2 regions of the Fictibacillus nanhaiensis genome follow, and region 2 is predicted to be linked to the other one. Evidence: a T-box and tRNA genes for the amino acid it is inferred to sense, from the RefSeq annotation. Region 2 holds a T-box; the other holds one or more tRNA genes.

Region 1 (8,341 bases), 1.2 Mb from region 2:
TCAATCTGGTCAACAACAATCGTTTTTTGCGGCGTCGTTTTAAAATGAGTATGCCACCAATCTTGTATCTCTTGATAATACGTTGAATGGCTCTTAAATTGAATAAATGGTTTAGTCGTATCGGAAAGTTCGTCAAGAGATGAGATCGTCGTATCGACCAAATATAAATGGTCTGACAAAATATGTTCTTTACTTCCTCTCCATTCTGGATTTCCCCTTACGATTCCAAGATGAATCTTATCTTCATAAAGGTGCTTGATGATCTCGGAACTCCAACCCGTTATAAGTGAAATATTTACATGAGGATAAAGATTCACATACTCTTTTAACACGTGGGGCAACCAATATTGACCGATGATGGAAGCCACCGCAAGCTTCAATGTACCGTGAACATGCTCTGACAGGGATTGAAGCTCTTCTTTTACAAGCTCCTCTTTTTGAAGCACTTCCGTAACAAAAGCTAGAATCTTTTCTCCAGAAGGTGTTAGATTCAATCCTTTTTGAGAACGAACAAAAATAATGGTTCCCCAATTGTTCTCAATGGTTTGAAGCCTTTGACTCAGAGCAGGTTGAGACACATATAGCCGCTCAGAAGCTTTCCTCATATTTAATTCTTCAGCAAGAACTTTTAAAATACGAAACTCAGATAACTGCATTATTTCTCCTCTTAGCATCCATAAGTTTTTCTTATTGAAAATTATCGAATTTATGTAATTTATTTTAAGTATACCTTAACATAGGATAGATATGTAAAGAGAAATGAAGGGATGTGAAAACATTGTATATCCTTATATTCGTGGGTTTTATCGCTACTTTTATCGGCACCCTATCTGGAAGTGGCGGCATGATCAATTTTCCGATCATGTTATTATTAGGTGTTCCCGTCCACTCTGCGATCGCAGCGAATAAATTCGCCAATATGTTCAGTTCTTTTTCCAGCTTTTTTGTTCTTTTACGAAAAAATGATACGAAGCTTTCTCCTTATCTCATTTCAGGTGCTATTAGTCTACTAGGAGGCGTTGCCGGCGGTTTGACTGCTTCTGCGATATCTAGAGAAAACTTAACCATCATCGCTCTTTTCTTACTCACAGGTGCTCTGTTTTTAACTTTTCTAAAATCAAAAAGAGAAGCAGATCCTGAACACGAAATAAAACAGCTCCCACCTAGTAAATATCCTTATCTTTTTGGTATCGGAGCCTACGACGGTTTATTTGGTCCGGGTCAAGGAACCCTGCAGATGCAGCTTTTTTTACGAAACGGCTTTACATATATTCGGACCCTTTCGTTTACGCGTTTTAATACGTTCTTAAGCTGTACGGGAGCTGTGTTCACCTACTTATATACGGGTCACTACATGTGGAACGTAGCTATACCGCTTACGATCGGAAGCATCTGTGGAGCGCAGGCTGCTGTAAAACTAGCACCTCGTTTAAAAACAAAACAAGTTACAATCCTTATGAGGACTGTAACTGTTGTACTTATTCTTCAATTAATTATTCAATGGAGGTAATCGAATATGAAAATAACTGGTATTCATCATGTCCAATTATGTATTCCTCGTGGTAAAGAAGAGGAAGCTAGAGCTTTTTATGAAAGTATGTTACAGCTTAAAGAAATTCCGAAACCAGAGGCGCTTCGAAAAAATGGTGGGATGTGGTTTCAAATCGGACATCAACAACTTCACATCGGAGTGGAAGAACAGGTTTATAAAGGTAAACACCATCCCGCTTTTTTCGTTGATAACCTCTCTAGCTTCAAGGAACACCTTTCTCTCCACCACATTCAGATCCAAGAAGAACTTCCCATTCCAGGATTTTCTCGATTTACGATAAGAGATCCCTTTGGGAATCGGATCGAATTTATTCAGCCTTCTTTAGTTTAATAAATTATCTTTGTCTTTCCCATCCTCTGGTTCAACGTGAACTTGTATACTCTCCACATTATAAGCTTCTTTGATGGTGTCTTCGATCTTTTCTGTGATCTCATGACTTTCCACCACGTTAAGGGAAGGATCGACTTTAATCGTTACATCGATAATCGCTCGATTACCGTGTTTACGAGCTTTCAGGTCTCCCACGTTCTCTACACCTTCAACATCTAGAATCTTGTGTTCCATTTCTTTGCCTTCTTCATAATCAAAGCCATCTGATAGGTTATGGGAGGTTTCAGTGAAAATCTCCCAACCTGTTTTAATGATGATAAGACCCACAAGAACGGCTGCGGCAGGATCTAGCCACGGTAAACCGATCTGTGCACCAAAGATTCCCACTGCAGCTCCAATACTTACAAACGCGTCTGAACGATTATCTAGAGCGGCTGCTTTTAGCCCTTGACTGTCTGTTTCTTTTGCTACCTTAATATTATACAAATAAACGATGATCATAACAGCCGCCCCAAACAGTGCGATTAAGGCTGCCGTCAAGGAAGGCTCTGTTTCCACTCCGTTAAACATCTTTTTAATAGAAGATATTAATACTTCTATTCCGATAACAACCATGATAAACGATGCAACCATCGATGCAATCGTTTCTGCTCGTAAATGACCATAAGGATGGTCCTCGTCTGCTGGCTTTCTTGAAATTTTCAGCCCTATTAATACGGCAATAGATGCGATTATATCTGTAGCATTGTTTAATCCGTCTGCAACTAATGCATCTGAATTAAAGAAAATGCCTGATACTAATTTTACAATGGATAGAAAAATATAAGCTCCTAAACTAAGATAAACACCACGTTCCACTCTTCTTTGCTGATCAGATTGCATTCTCTATTCTCCTTCGTTAAATAATACCTTTTACATCATAAAGAATGGATTCCGGGTGGGTCTAGAGCAATCTTTTTCACTACAGGAAACATTAATGTTCATAGATCATTTTTCTAGTCATCCCGCCATCGATCGTAATATTTTCCCCTGTAATAAAATTATTGTCAGACTGCGCTAAAAATAAGCATGCTCTTGAAATATCTGCTGGCATACCTACTCTCTTTGATAGATGCTGTTCATGATCGACTTCACGCAACTCCTTATAATCTCCTGTGTGAATCCAGCCAGGGCTTATAGAGTTTACGGTAATAAAATCTTCAGAGAATGATGCTGCTAAAGCATGAGTTAAAGCAACGATTCCACCCTTAGTCGCCGCATAGGCTTCAGAATGTGGCTCAGACATTGCTGCACGAGTGGAAGCCATATTGATAATGGATCCTCCACCTGATTGAGACATGTACTTGGCTGTTTCTCTTGAAAAAAGAAATACGCTTCTTAAGTTTGTGTTTAAAATATCATCCCATTCATCTACAGATAATTCATAAGGAGATTTCCATTTCGAAAGACCAGCATTGTTGATTAGGCACTGAATATCACCTAATTTATCATGTGTTTCTGCAACTGCTTGCATAATATCATCAGGATTCTTAACGTCACATGTTACCGCGATTGCTCTCTTTTCAATCGATGTAACTTCAGACAAGGTTGATTCTAGTTCATTTTTATCAAAGTCAATTAATGAAGGGATATAGCCTGCTTTGGCAAAATCGATTGCGATCTGTTTTCCTATCCCTTTAGCTGCTCCTGTAACGATTACAACCTTTTTATCACTACTCATTTTTCATACCTCCAGAATTTTTTTATGTACTAATCTATTCATTCCCCATACCGTATAATTTTCACACAAATTCATACAAAAATAGAATAGAAAAACTGCCGACAGAGTCGACAGCTTTACTATTACTTCTTTCTCCAAGGGCCACATGGGCCACATGGCGGTGGGCATGGTGGAGGACAAGGTGCCATGATTGGTTGTACCGTTCCACAAAGGTTTTGCTGCGTTGCTTGGTTTACGACGTTCGTGTTCTGCGGGAAGTAATGTACATATTTGTAGTTCATCTGATTGACTTGAGTCGTTTGCGTTGGATGAATCATCGGAACATATACATCTTGCTGGTTATATTGAACTTGTTGATTCGTTGGACTGAACTGTGCAGGCAAAACTTGAGGAGGGTAGTATTGAGATGGTGAGACTGCTGGGTATCCACATCCACCCATCTGTGGCATCTGTTGCATAGCTCCCATCGTAGGCGCCATCTGCCCCATTGCTCCCATCGTAGGTCCCATTGCACCCATATTAGGAACCATTCCCTTTTTGGCAAAAATGCCAGGGCGTTTAAATAAAGCCAAAAAAATGTTCTCCTTTCAAAAACCTTATATCCTATTTCTCTATATTTTATGTAGGACGACTTAAAAAGTTCGTCCATTTATCAATAAGTATTAAAAGGATTTTGTAGAAATTAATCGAACTGTACTTGAAATATATACTATTCAAATATCATTTAAGTGGAGAGGAAGAAGAAATTTGAAACTTTTAATTTCATTTTCAAACAGATTGATGCAAAGGTATATGCCTGACCCCTTCTTGTTAGTCATCTTACTGACATTCTTCGTATGTGGCCTAGCTTTATTAGCGACAGATAGCACCCCTGTAGAAATCGTTAATTATTGGGGTACAGGTTTTTGGAGTTTATTAACGTTTTCCATGCAGATGGTTTTAATATTAGTAACCGGTCATGTGATGGCAAGCTCCCCACTATTTAAGAAACTATTAGGTTCTTTAGCAAAGTTACCTAAAACACCAGGACAAGCTATTATTCTCGTAACATTGGTCGCGCTCGTCGCATGCTGGATCAATTGGGGATTCGGTCTTATAATTGGTGCTCTCTTCGCTAAAGAGATCGCAATAAAAGTAAAAGGTGTGGACTATCGGTTATTAATCGCAAGTGCTTATAGCGGTTTTATCATTTGGAGTGGAGGTCTATCAGGCTCTGTTGTCTTAACGATCGCTACACCTGGACACTTTACAGAGAATATTATGGGCGTTGTTCCAACGAGCGAGACAATTTTTTCATCGTTCAACTTCATCATTCTTGCAGGTCTATTCCTATTGGTACCGATTATTAATAGATTAATGGTCCCTCCAAGTGAAAAAGCGTTTGTAATCGATCCTGCATTGTTAGAGGAAAAAGAGTCTCTAGAAGCAGCAAGTAAAGAAGAAACAATTCAAACACCTGCTGACCGACTTGAGAATAGTCAGTTATTATCTATCCTCATCGGGCTTTTAGGAATTTCATACCTCGTCTATTATTTCACAAAAAATGGCTTCACCTTAAATCTGGATATTGTTAACTTTTTATTCCTATTTATCGGTATCATCTTACATAAAACACCACGGTTGTTTTTGAAAGCGGTTACGGATGCTGTCAAAAATGCAAGCGGTATTATTATTCAGTTTCCTTTTTATGCAGGACTAATGGGTATCGTGACTTCATCAGGATTAGTGGCTGTTCTGTCCAATATGCTTATTTCCTTCTCAAACGAACATACTTTTCATTTGTTTACATTATGGAGTGCAGGTCTTGTTAACTTTTTTGTTCCTTCTGGCGGTGGACAATGGGCGGTTCAAGGACCTGTTATGTTAGAAGCAGCGCAAAACTTAGGTGTTTCTCTATCAAAAACAGCAATGGCAGTAGCTTGGGGGGATGCATGGACAAACATGATTCAACCATTCTATGCCCTTCCCGCTTTAGCTATTGCGGGATTAAAAGCAAAAGACATCATGGGGTACGGACTTGTTATGATGATTATTACAGGGGTCTTCATCTCTGGCGTGTTTTTGTTGCTATAACACACAAAATTTAACTAAAAAATGATCAAAAAAACCTCCTTATCGCTAAGGAGGTTTACTTATTATGTATGGTGACTCGAGAGGGGTTCGAACCCCCGACCTCTACCCTGTCAAGGTAGCGCTCTCCCAGCTGAGCTATCGAATCGATATCTTTGTCCAACAAAAATTATTATATATGCTTTTTAAGAGTTTTGACAACACTTTTCTTTATGGTAAATCAAAAAAGACATCTTCAATGATGTTTGAAGTGTCTTTTTTGATTTGTTATCCGATTTTCTCTTCTTCATCACGAATCTTAATCTCTTCTAGATCAAGCCGCTCCTGCTTATCTCGAAGTCTGTGTGCGAGTCGACTTGATGCGTTAGCTGCAATACTTGCAACAAGGTCATCTAAAAATGTGTGCACTTTACCATTTGCTATCTTTGTATCTAATTTTTGAATAATACCCATCTTAAATTTATCTAGGTGCCCAAAAGTTGTAACGGCTATCGATCCATATCCGAAAACGGCTCCAAGTGCGATTGTTTCATCTACCCCAAACAAACCTTCATCTTGTTCAACGATACTTTGAAGGGGTTCAGACAATTTTCTTTGTTCCGCTAGCATATCAAGTTCTACACCAACAAGAATGGCATGCTGGATCTCGCGCTTCATAAGAACAGCATCGACGCTCTCTATACATTCTTCTTTCGTTAAGCCAGGTGAAAATGGTATCTGCATTTCATATACAATCTCAGCAATTTCAGGAATTGTGACGCCTCTTTCATTCAACAGCCTTCTTGCAGCTGCTTCAACTTCTCGACTGTGCACTCTATTATTCAACAGACTTCACCTCTTCTTAATGTTCGATCTCTTTTGGCAAAACGAATTGATTCTTTCATTATATCATTATGTGATACAATAATACGAGTTGAATGAAAACGCTTATAATTTAAAGATCAGTCAGCACAGGAGGTACTTTTTATGGCCATACTTAAAGGTTCAATCACAGATGATACAATATACAGCAACTACTTGGATGAAGAAATTGATTTGCTCATTTATTTGCCTGCAAAGTTTACTCCACTCGTTAAATACCCGATCCTAATCGCCCAAGATGGCAGAGATTACTTTCAGTTAGGAAAACTAGCTAAAACCGCTGATCGTTTAATGGAAGAAGAAAACTTGCAGAGCTGTATCATTGTTGGTGTTAATCATAAAGGCATCGAAGATCGAAAAGCAAAATACGACCCAACAGGAGAAAAACACGAAAATTACATTCGATTTATGGCCTTTGAACTTACCTCTTACTTAAATGAGAAGTTTAACACACTCCAACTTGGTGCGGGTATGGGCTTAATCGGAGATTCTCTAGGTGGTTACATAGCATTTAAGCTTAGCATTCTGTATCCGAACACGTTCGGTAAAGTAATCGTCCAGTCTCCTTACGTTCCTGAAAGTCTTATTGAGACCGTAGAATCGATCGAACAGATGCAAACGTTGACCATTTATCACTCAATAGGTGATGAAGAAGAGCAATTTACGAATCCTGAAGGAATAACGAAAGATTTTTTAACGCCAAACAGACAACTGAGTGAGCTTCTAAATAATTTGGCTCTCGATTATAAATACGCCGAGTTTCAAGGAAATCATCTCTGGGTAAATTGGCAGAAAGACTTAATTCCCGCGTTAAAGTTTATTTACAGCGACTAGTAACTGTGGGAAATAAATAGAATATTTGGTATACTAGTTCAAAAGATGAGGGAGGAAGAAATATGAAATACGGCATTGCAATTTTTCCATCAAAAAATCTACAAGATAAAGTGAATTCCTACCGAAAACGGTATGATCCGCATTATGCCCTTATCGCACCTCACATTACTCTTAAGGAGCCTTATGAGGCAACTGAAGAAGAAATTCAAGAACAAATCTCTTATATTTCTTCTGTTGCAAAGAACATAGATCCTTTTTCTATTCTAATTAATAAAGTAGGATCTTTCCATCCTGTCAACAACGTAATCTTTCTAAAAGTTAATGAAGCTGATGAGATTAAATCACTGCATGAGCAGTTATATTCTGGTCCGCTTGAACACCAACAACCATACAATTTTGTACCGCATTTAACACTTGGACAAAAGCTATCTGATGAAGAACATTCAGACGTTTTAGAACGCTTACGTATGATAGACATCGAACATGAAGAACGAATCGATCGTTTTCAACTTCTCTATCAACTGGATAACGGATCATGGACAGTTTATGAAACATTTCGACTTGGAAAAGGAGTTTAATAAGATTGATTAAAACGTATACAACGAACGAGCAAGGTTTTCAAGATGCACTAGCTGTAAGAAAAGATGTTTTCGTTCGCGAACAGCAGATTGATGAAAAAGAAGAGATTGATAACAATGAAGATGCGTCCTTACACTTTGTTCTTTACGATGGAGACACACCGATTGGTGCGGCAAGACTTCGTGAAGTGAATGGAGAAGGTAAAGTAGAACGCGTCTGTATCTTGTCTTCTCATCGAAAAAAAGGACTAGGAGAAGAATTGATGAAAGCTATGGAAACAGCAGCCATCAAACGTTCTTTACCGAGCCTTATATTATATGCGCAAACTCAGGCAGAAGACTTTTATAAAAAACTTGGGTATGTAACAACCTCAAAAGAACCATTTCTTGATGCTA
Region 2 (8,341 bases):
CTTCACTTTCATACTGACGAATGATTTTTAGATGTTCACCCGCATCAGCGTCATAAATGAAAGCAAAATCAACATTCATAAAACCGATCAGTTTTTCGATAAAAATATCCAAAATATGGTTTACTTTTAAATGTTCAGAGAGCTGTTGGCCAATCTCACTCGCTTTTTGAAGAGCATCGTTAATCTGTTGACTGACATGATACAGATTAATAATGATAGACAATGATAGAAAAGGTAGACCCACATAAAAGATTCCTGGACGCCCAAGCTGAGAGTATAGAACATATAACATGAGACCCACTGGAATAGCTAGAACTTCAGATACAAAGTCCCATACTGCATCATGCTCAAAAAAAGCAACATCTTCTTCGTATAGTACTTTAACAATAAAATAAAGACCTACGTGATTTAGTACTAACCCCGTTAAAACATAAGCGATTACTGGAATCAGATTAATAGATTCGTCTACTGCAAACGGTCCCACTTCACCTCCTAAAAGATGAAAGACCGTGCTTTCACAGATGATTAGCCACGAAAACATCAGGGTGTTTGCCATATATCTGTAATATTCTTTTAGAACATGAACTTTTAATGAGATGAACATCGCGATTAAAGCTAAAAGTGTTACATATAAGGCAACGGTTAACCCGTAATATAAGAACACGGCTAAATTGATACCTGACATGAAAGAGATGTTCGTATTCATCACTTTGATCGGGAAACAGGAAACAACGATCGCTAAAAAGCTTATAATACCAAGATCAATTACATTGATATCCGGCTGATTACTCGTCATTTGAAAAGCTGTCCAGATCGCGAGCGGAAATAAGAAAATCCACGTTACGGTAAGAATCATACGTTTTTTTCTATTTGCCATACGAGTCGCCATTACCTTGTCCCCCTTTCAAATAATAGATTGTTAAAATACACATCTTTTTTACTAGGACAAATTCATTATCTTTTATTTTATCAAAAGTTCTAAAAATTACAATAAATGTTATTCCAAATTTTGAAATGTTTTTCTAATTTCTGAAATAAAGTACAGAGATCCTGTAATGATGAGAACATCATCTTGCTGTAATTGGTCTTTTAAATGTTGTAACGCTTCACTCCATGAAGAGATGCTATATGAGTTTTCAAGTGGACTTTCTTTCAACAATTGTTCCGCAGATGCTGCTCTTGGAAAGTCAAAGGTAGTAAAACATGCTTCGTAAACAACGCTGACCAAATCTTTCATCATCGTTGCATACGCCTTATCTTCTAATGCTGCAAACAAAAGAAAGATTCGCTTTGAACCATAATGATTGATCAGCGTCTCTTTAAGAGCTGCGACCCCTTGTTCGTTATGAGCTCCGTCTATTATTATATCGGGTGAGTGTGAAACTTTTTCAAATCTCCCCGCCCAATTTGCCTTACGAAGTCCATCCCCTAATGTAGAAAGCGGAATTTCAAAACCATGAGATCTTGTTAAATACTTAACAGCCGCCACCGCTAATCCAGCGTTCTTAATCTGATGCGTTCCCATCATTGCAATTTCAAAGTTTATCTCTTTTTTGTCTTCAATATCTGTATAGAAAAATCTTTCACCACTAGGCGTACTCTCCATATGCACGACAGAAAAATCACGATCAAGGAAGTAGTTTTCTGCATCCATTTCTCTCGCTTTATGTTCTATTACTTCACGAGCTTCCTTTTGATCTGCTGTTGTAATTACAGGAACATCCTTCTTGATGATCCCCGCCTTTTGAAACGCAATCTCTTTAAGTGTGTCACCGAGTATGCCCATATGATCAAACCCTATGTTAGTAATGAGGCTTAAAATAGGCGTGATCACGTTAGTAGAATCGTAAAGACCTCCTAGTCCTGTTTCATATACAACGATATCAGGTTGTTTGTCAGCAAAATAAAGAAGTGAGATGACGGTTATCACTTCAAACTCAGTAGGACTTCCTAGCTCCGTTAAAGAAACTTCTTCAACATGTGGCCGAACGATTCTTGCATAATGAAGAATTTCATCATCAGAAATAGGAATTCTGTTCAGCGACACTCTCTCGTTGAAGGAAATAAGATAAGGTGATGTAAACGTACCTACCGAATAACCTGCTTCATTCAAGATGCTTCTTATGAACTCTACAGTTGATCCCTTACCGTTTGTTCCCGCAATATGTATACACGTTATCTTTTTTTCAGGGTTACCCGTTCGTTCTAAAAGCCATTCCACTCTTTTCAGTCCTGGTTTTATACCAAATTTCAATAAGCTATGAATCCACTCTAATGCTTCTCGATAAGTATTCAAATTAATACCGCCTTTCTCTAATCAAAAAGAAGGCGAATCCCTGCTGAAATAAGGATTCGCCTCGTATAATTGATAGTTAGCTTTGAAGTTCTTTTATACGCGCCAATACGTTATCAAGTTTCTCTTGATAATCCGCTTCTTTAGCACGCTCTTCTTCTATTACCTTTTCAGGCGCCTTCTTCATAAATCCTTCATTGCTTAATTTTTTCTGTACGCGTTCTACTTCTTTCGCGTATTTTTCTGCTTCTTTTTCAAGTCTCTTGATTTCTTCATCAATATTTAACAACCCTTCAAGTGGAAGGTACATTTCTAAACCTGTTAAAATTGTGCTCATGCTCTTCTCAGGTGCTGAGATCTCATCTGAGATGATGAGTTCTCCTGGGTTACAGAAACGAACTAAATACTGACGATTTGATTCAAGAGCTTTAAGGATTTCTTTATTTTTTGGTTTGATCTGCAGCTCGATCGGCTTACTCGGTGCAACGTTCATTTCAGAACGAATGTTACGAACGGAACGGATCACTTCAGTAATAAGCGCAAACTCTTTAGCTGCTTCAGGGAAATGAAGGTCTTCACGTTTTTCTGGCCAAGCAGCAATCGTGATCGATTCACCTTTATGAGGCAAGTGCTGCCAGATCTCTTCTGTAATAAATGGCATGAAAGGATGAAGCAATCTTAACGTTTGGTCTAACACGTAAGCTAGAACGGAACGAGTTGTTTTCTTCGCTTCTTCATCTTCCCCATAAAGTGGAAGTTTCGCCATTTCAATGTACCAATCACAAAGGTCATCCCAGATAAAGTTATAGAGCAGACGTCCCACTTCTCCAAACTCGTAAGCATCGATCAGACGAGTGATGTCTTCTGATGTTTCGTTCAATCGCGTTAAGATCCATTGATCAGCGAGTGATTTCTTTCCGCTTAAATCGATCTCTTCATACTGCATACCATCCATGTTCATTAAAGCAAAACGAGAGGCGTTCCAGATTTTATTGGCAAAGTTCCATGTAGATTCTACCTTTTCCCAATAAAAACGAAGGTCGTTTCCAGGTGAACTTCCTGTAGATAAGAAGAAACGCAATGCATCCGCGCCATACTTCTCGATAACATCCATCGGGTCAACACCATTGCCGAGTGATTTACTCATCTTTCTTCCTTCGGAGTCACGAACGAGACCGTGAATCAGTACATCATTAAACGGCTTTTGTTCCGTAAACTCGATCGATTGGAAGACCATTCTTGAAACCCAGAACGTAATGATATCGTAACCTGTAACGAGTACGTTTCCTGGGAAGTAACGTTTGTAGTCAGCCGATTCTTCATCAGGCCACCCCATCGTTGAGAACGGCCATAGAGCAGACGAGAACCACGTGTCTAGTACATCTGTATCCTGCTCCCAGTTTTCAGGGTCTTTTGGTTCTGTCTTACCAACATAGATCTCTCCTGTTTCTTTATGGAACCATGCAGGGATTCGGTGACCCCACCAAAGTTGGCGAGAGATACACCAATCACGAATGTTTTCGATCCAACGCATATACGTGTTCTCGAAACGATCAGGAACAAAGTTAATCTTATCTTCACCTTTTTGAAGCTTGATCGCTTCATCTGCTAACGGCTGCATCTTAACAAACCACTGTGTTGAAAGATATGGTTCAACGACTGCTCCACTTCGCTCAGAGTGCCCAACAGAATGAATATGCTCTTCAATCTTGAACAATACACCTTGCTCTTGAAGATCTTTAACGATCTGCTTCCGACACTCAAATCGGTCTAGTCCTTGATAAGCTCCAGCATTGTCATTCATCTGACCGCCTTCATCCATGACAAGGATACGCTCAAGGTTATGTCTGTTCCCGATCTCAAAATCATTCGGATCATGCGCAGGCGTAATTTTTACAGCACCTGATCCAAATTCCATATCAACATAATCATCTCCAACAATTTCGATCTCGCGTCCCACGATTGGCAGAATCGCTTTTTTGCCGATTAAATGTTGATAACGCTCATCTTTCGGGTGTACAGCGATCGCTGTATCACCAAGCATCGTCTCAGGACGAGTTGTAGCTACTTCGATATGTCCAGATCCATCAGCTAGTGGATACTTCATGTGGTAGAACGCACCTTGAACATCTTGGTGGATAACTTCAATATCAGAAAGAGCAGTTTTTGTCTTTGGATCCCAGTTGATAATATACTCACCACGGTAGATCAAGCCTTTTTCATAAAGAGTAACGAAAACTTCTTTTACGGCTTCAGACAATCCCTCATCTAATGTAAAGCGTTCACGAGAGTAATCTAGACCGAGCCCTAGTTTTGCCCATTGCTTACGAATGAACTCTGCATACTCTTCTTTCCATTCCCATGACTTCTCTAGAAATTTTTCACGACCTAAGTCATATCGCGAGATTCCTTCTTCACGAAGTTTTCCTTCTACTTTCGCTTGGGTCGCAATACCCGCATGGTCCATCCCAGGCAACCATAGAACATCGTATCCTTGCATACGTTTTGTTCGCGTTAAGATATCTTGAAGCGTTGTATCCCATGCATGGCCGAGGTGTAGTTTCCCTGTTACGTTAGGAGGTGGAATTACAATCGTATACGGCTGTTCCCCTTCCTCACTCTTTGCTTCAAAAAATTTCCCTTTCAACCAAAAATCATAACGATTTTCTTCTGTAGCCTTCGGATCATACTTCGTTGGCATCGTTAGCTCTTTCTGTTCTTTCGTCATTCTATTCTCCTCCTTTATTTCTAAAAAACAAAAAAGCCCTCTCGTCAAAAAGGACGAAAGGACTCCGCGGTACCACCTTTATTTACAGCAAGTCTAAATAAACTTGCTGTACACTCATGAATAACGGATGGACCGTCTTCTCCTACTTCAAGTTTCAGAGAAGATGCTCAAGGGCGACTTCCAACGAACTTTCCTTAAGGATTCTTTCAGCTGATGAATCCTCTCTCTAAAAGGTGTTCTGTTGTACTATTCCCTGTCTACGCGACAATATAGAATCTGAATATATTTTATACAACTTATCTGTTTTTAGTCAATAGTATTGCCGTAACTTGTAAAAGTTATTCTATGCTTTTGACCCTTCTTTCGTGACAGCTTGTCTTTCACATTAATCATATTGATGCATAAATTATAAAAAATGGGCGATTGGAGGGCTTGTCTTGTCTAGAAAATATTTTCGAAAAACACGTTTTCCTGGGTGGTTTATCACACTTAAACAAACGATCGGACAATTGACTGCGCCACTTATTGTCTTTCAGCTTTTAAGGACGATACTATTTCCATCTGCTGTTGATTTTATCATCCTTTTAACCTTAGTGATCCTCCATGTATGTTTCGCTTATGATGTGCTTTAACATGTGTTTTTTTCTTATAGGCTGTTTTCTTATAGATTGTTACTTTCAAATTCTTTTCTACTTTGAGTGTTGATTGGAGTGGAAGGTGTGAGACTCTAGGCTAGGACAGGCGGACAGGTGAGACACTTAAAAGTGACACGTACGAATGTGGCTCACCGTCTGCCCCGAGGAAAGTGAGCAGCCTGGAACGGAAATCAACTACTTTCAAAAGCTGTATAGGTTATGAAAACAGCCTAAAACAAAAAAAGATCACATATAGCCGTTATATGTGATCTCCATCATCATTTATGTGAATTTTTGTTGGAATTGAATCTGTCGGTTCGATTAGCGCAGGTGGTGGAGCCATCATAATCGCATCACAGAAATTTCGGATTTTTTTCATTGCTCTTATTCTGCTCTCCAGCCTATGCACCATTTCAATTTGAGAGTAATCATTGCGTTTCATACAATAGAGATCCACTGCATTAAACACAGGTTCAGGATAAGATAAATAACTAATTAATAATCCTCTTTCTTCGTTTAACAACGGAACGTGTTTTTCATACAGATCTAATAAAGATTTTCCTTCTTCGGGAGTCCATTCTTTTTGATGTGCCGCTCTTCTAAAATAAACCGCTAAATCTCTGATCGGCGTATCTAGAACGGCTTTTTCAAAATTGAGTAGATGACCTTCCCCAGTTGGATTAAAGATCAAATGATTTCTTGAAACCTTTCCATGACAAAGTACGCTCCGATAACGTTTTTCTCTTTGACACGTTTCATACCACTCTTTTAATCTTCTTTTTGCTTCTTCTGTCATTCTCATAATTTGATGAAAATGACTGAGATAGGTTAGCTCGAAGGGAGACATATACGTTTTCTGTTCTGCTTCTTCCGTAAATCTCTCCATCTCATATTGCCTATTTTCCCACCTGTTCATGAGATACTGATACGAATGTTCGACCACTTCATTTGAAAAGTCTTGCTCTTTCAGTGTTAAGGCATGGATCTTTCCTAAGTGATCGATAAGAACCTCGTCTTTCGCTCTCTCGTTTCTTTCATCAGACGCAAACCATGGCATTAAATAATACGTTCTAGATCCTAACTGAACTGTATAATCACCAAACTTTGTTGGATATAGAGGAACGACCTGATGAAAACCAATTTCAGATAGACGCTGAATCACATGCGTAAACCAGCTTCTTTCGTCTTCTGTCATTTCTGCTTCTTTCAGTGCAAATGTACCCCTTTTCGTTATGACCTTCTTTACTTTCCCATGCTGCTCTATCTTCTCGGGAAATAGATCATAATGAAAAAGGACGGGCCCGTAATTTAATGTTTCTCTTTCCGTTGTCATAGGGCCACCTTCCTTCTTTTTTCATCAAACCATTCGGTTACCGTTTTGACCAGTATTCGATTACTTTCCCAGCAATCTTCATACTTCTTCAAACCGTCTATCATTCTTTCTAAGGAGCTGTTATCCAATTGATCTAAACAATCATATAGTTCCCAAGGCGTAACGACCTCAGCTAAAAGCAATAACCCTTGTTCACGGTCCAAAGAAAAATGCTTATTCACCTCCGTTAACAGAAGTTTTAACGAAGAAGGTGAGGTTTGTTCCAGCCACTCAACTAAAAACTTACGAAGTGGCAGATACCCCTTTATTGGTAAAGATTCACCGCCCTGATAAAATAAGAAATGAAAAATCTTCCTACCATTTTTTACGCTTAGCTCTTTATCAAGAACAGGTAATGCATGATTTCTTAATTTATTTTTAATAGCATGAGAAAAATCCAATCGTTGCTTACTCTCTTTTATACTTGTAACCATACATTGAAAGTTCGCTTCTAAATACTTTTCTGCCAGCGTGATACAAGATTTTAGATCAAAAACAGGATGTCTGGTTTGTTTCACGAAAACATCTTGTTTATCCGAAGACATTGCCGTATTTAGTAATGTTCCAATGAATTGTCCCCAGCGTTCTACGTCTTCACATCCATACCATTCTTCTGCATGATCGTGAACCGTTAGCCACTTGTTACCATATTTTATGGCAGGTTCACCGCTTTTAGTACGAATCATACGATCTGGCACGGCGCCAGAGCCTTTTGAAGACTCATCGCGCCATCTTATGTGCCAATGTAAATTTTCTTTTTCACTCCAATAACGGATACGTTTCTCTCCATAATCAGTCATGATCAGATGGGGTCTTTCTTTCCACCGTATCCCATAAAGTTCATATTCTTTTTCTAAGGTGTTGATCAGCTCCATAATAGCACCTCAACTTAACGTGAACTTACTGGGATATATATGATCTGCCCTTCGGATACTTCACCTTGCTGCAGTTGATTCATACGCATGAGTGTATTCAATGAGATATCATATCTTTCACAGATACGTTCTAAAGAATCTCCGCGTTGAAGAATATACATTTTCATTTTAGAAAAACGGTCTTCTTTAGCAGAAAGCATCTTTGTTAAATAAAGGGCATTTTCGTCTCTAGGTTCCTCACGCTCTTTTTTCATTTCAATCGATTCTGCTTCAGTCTCATATTCTTCATAACTCGTATCGTAGGATTCATAAGTGGTTTCTTGATCTTCTTCAGCTTCGTTGTAACTTACATTCTCGTATTCTTGCTCATCTTCATATGATTGTTCACCATACTCGTATGAAGGACGTTGAGCAGCATCTTGCTGATATTGGTAATTT

The links. The T-box of region 2 lies ahead of ACFS5O_RS09855 (valine--tRNA ligase). A T-box ahead of a tRNA ligase gene usually reads a tRNA of that ligase, here a tRNA-Val.
Region 1: it has a tRNA-Val gene. The T-box ahead of ACFS5O_RS09855 (valine--tRNA ligase) is inferred to sense a tRNA for this amino acid. The anticodon was not compared.

Annotation. Positions count from the first base shown of each region.
Region 1 covers NZ_JBHUPF010000006.1:2,491,248-2,499,588, forward strand. The annotation lists gene ccpC (transcriptional regulator CcpC) at 1-656, opposite strand, end outside; gene ACFS5O_RS16365 (sulfite exporter TauE/SafE family protein) at 779-1,510, shown strand; gene ACFS5O_RS16370 (VOC family protein) at 1,517-1,882, shown strand; gene ACFS5O_RS16375 (cation diffusion facilitator family transporter) at 1,874-2,764, opposite strand; gene ACFS5O_RS16380 (SDR family NAD(P)-dependent oxidoreductase) at 2,856-3,602, opposite strand; gene ACFS5O_RS16385 (CotD family spore coat protein) at 3,725-4,174, opposite strand; gene ACFS5O_RS16390 (short-chain fatty acid transporter) at 4,350-5,675, shown strand; tRNA gene ACFS5O_RS16395 (tRNA-Val) at 5,745-5,820, opposite strand; gene ACFS5O_RS16400 (phosphatidylglycerophosphatase A family protein) at 5,940-6,497, opposite strand; gene ACFS5O_RS16405 (alpha/beta hydrolase) at 6,639-7,367, shown strand; gene ACFS5O_RS16410 (YjcG family protein) at 7,430-7,945, shown strand; gene ACFS5O_RS16415 (GNAT family N-acetyltransferase) at 7,951-8,341, shown strand, end outside.
Region 2 covers NZ_JBHUPF010000006.1:1,251,575-1,259,915, reverse strand. The annotation lists gene ACFS5O_RS09865 (GGDEF domain-containing protein) at 1-889, opposite strand, end outside; gene ACFS5O_RS09860 (bifunctional folylpolyglutamate synthase/dihydrofolate synthase) at 998-2,302, opposite strand; gene ACFS5O_RS09855 (valine--tRNA ligase) at 2,373-5,021, opposite strand; T-box leader at 5,068-5,290, opposite strand; gene ACFS5O_RS09850 (hypothetical protein) at 5,459-5,653, shown strand; gene ysxE (spore coat protein YsxE) at 5,916-6,989, opposite strand; gene ACFS5O_RS09840 (hypothetical protein) at 6,986-7,903, opposite strand; gene ACFS5O_RS09835 (LysM peptidoglycan-binding domain-containing protein) at 7,918-8,341, opposite strand, start outside.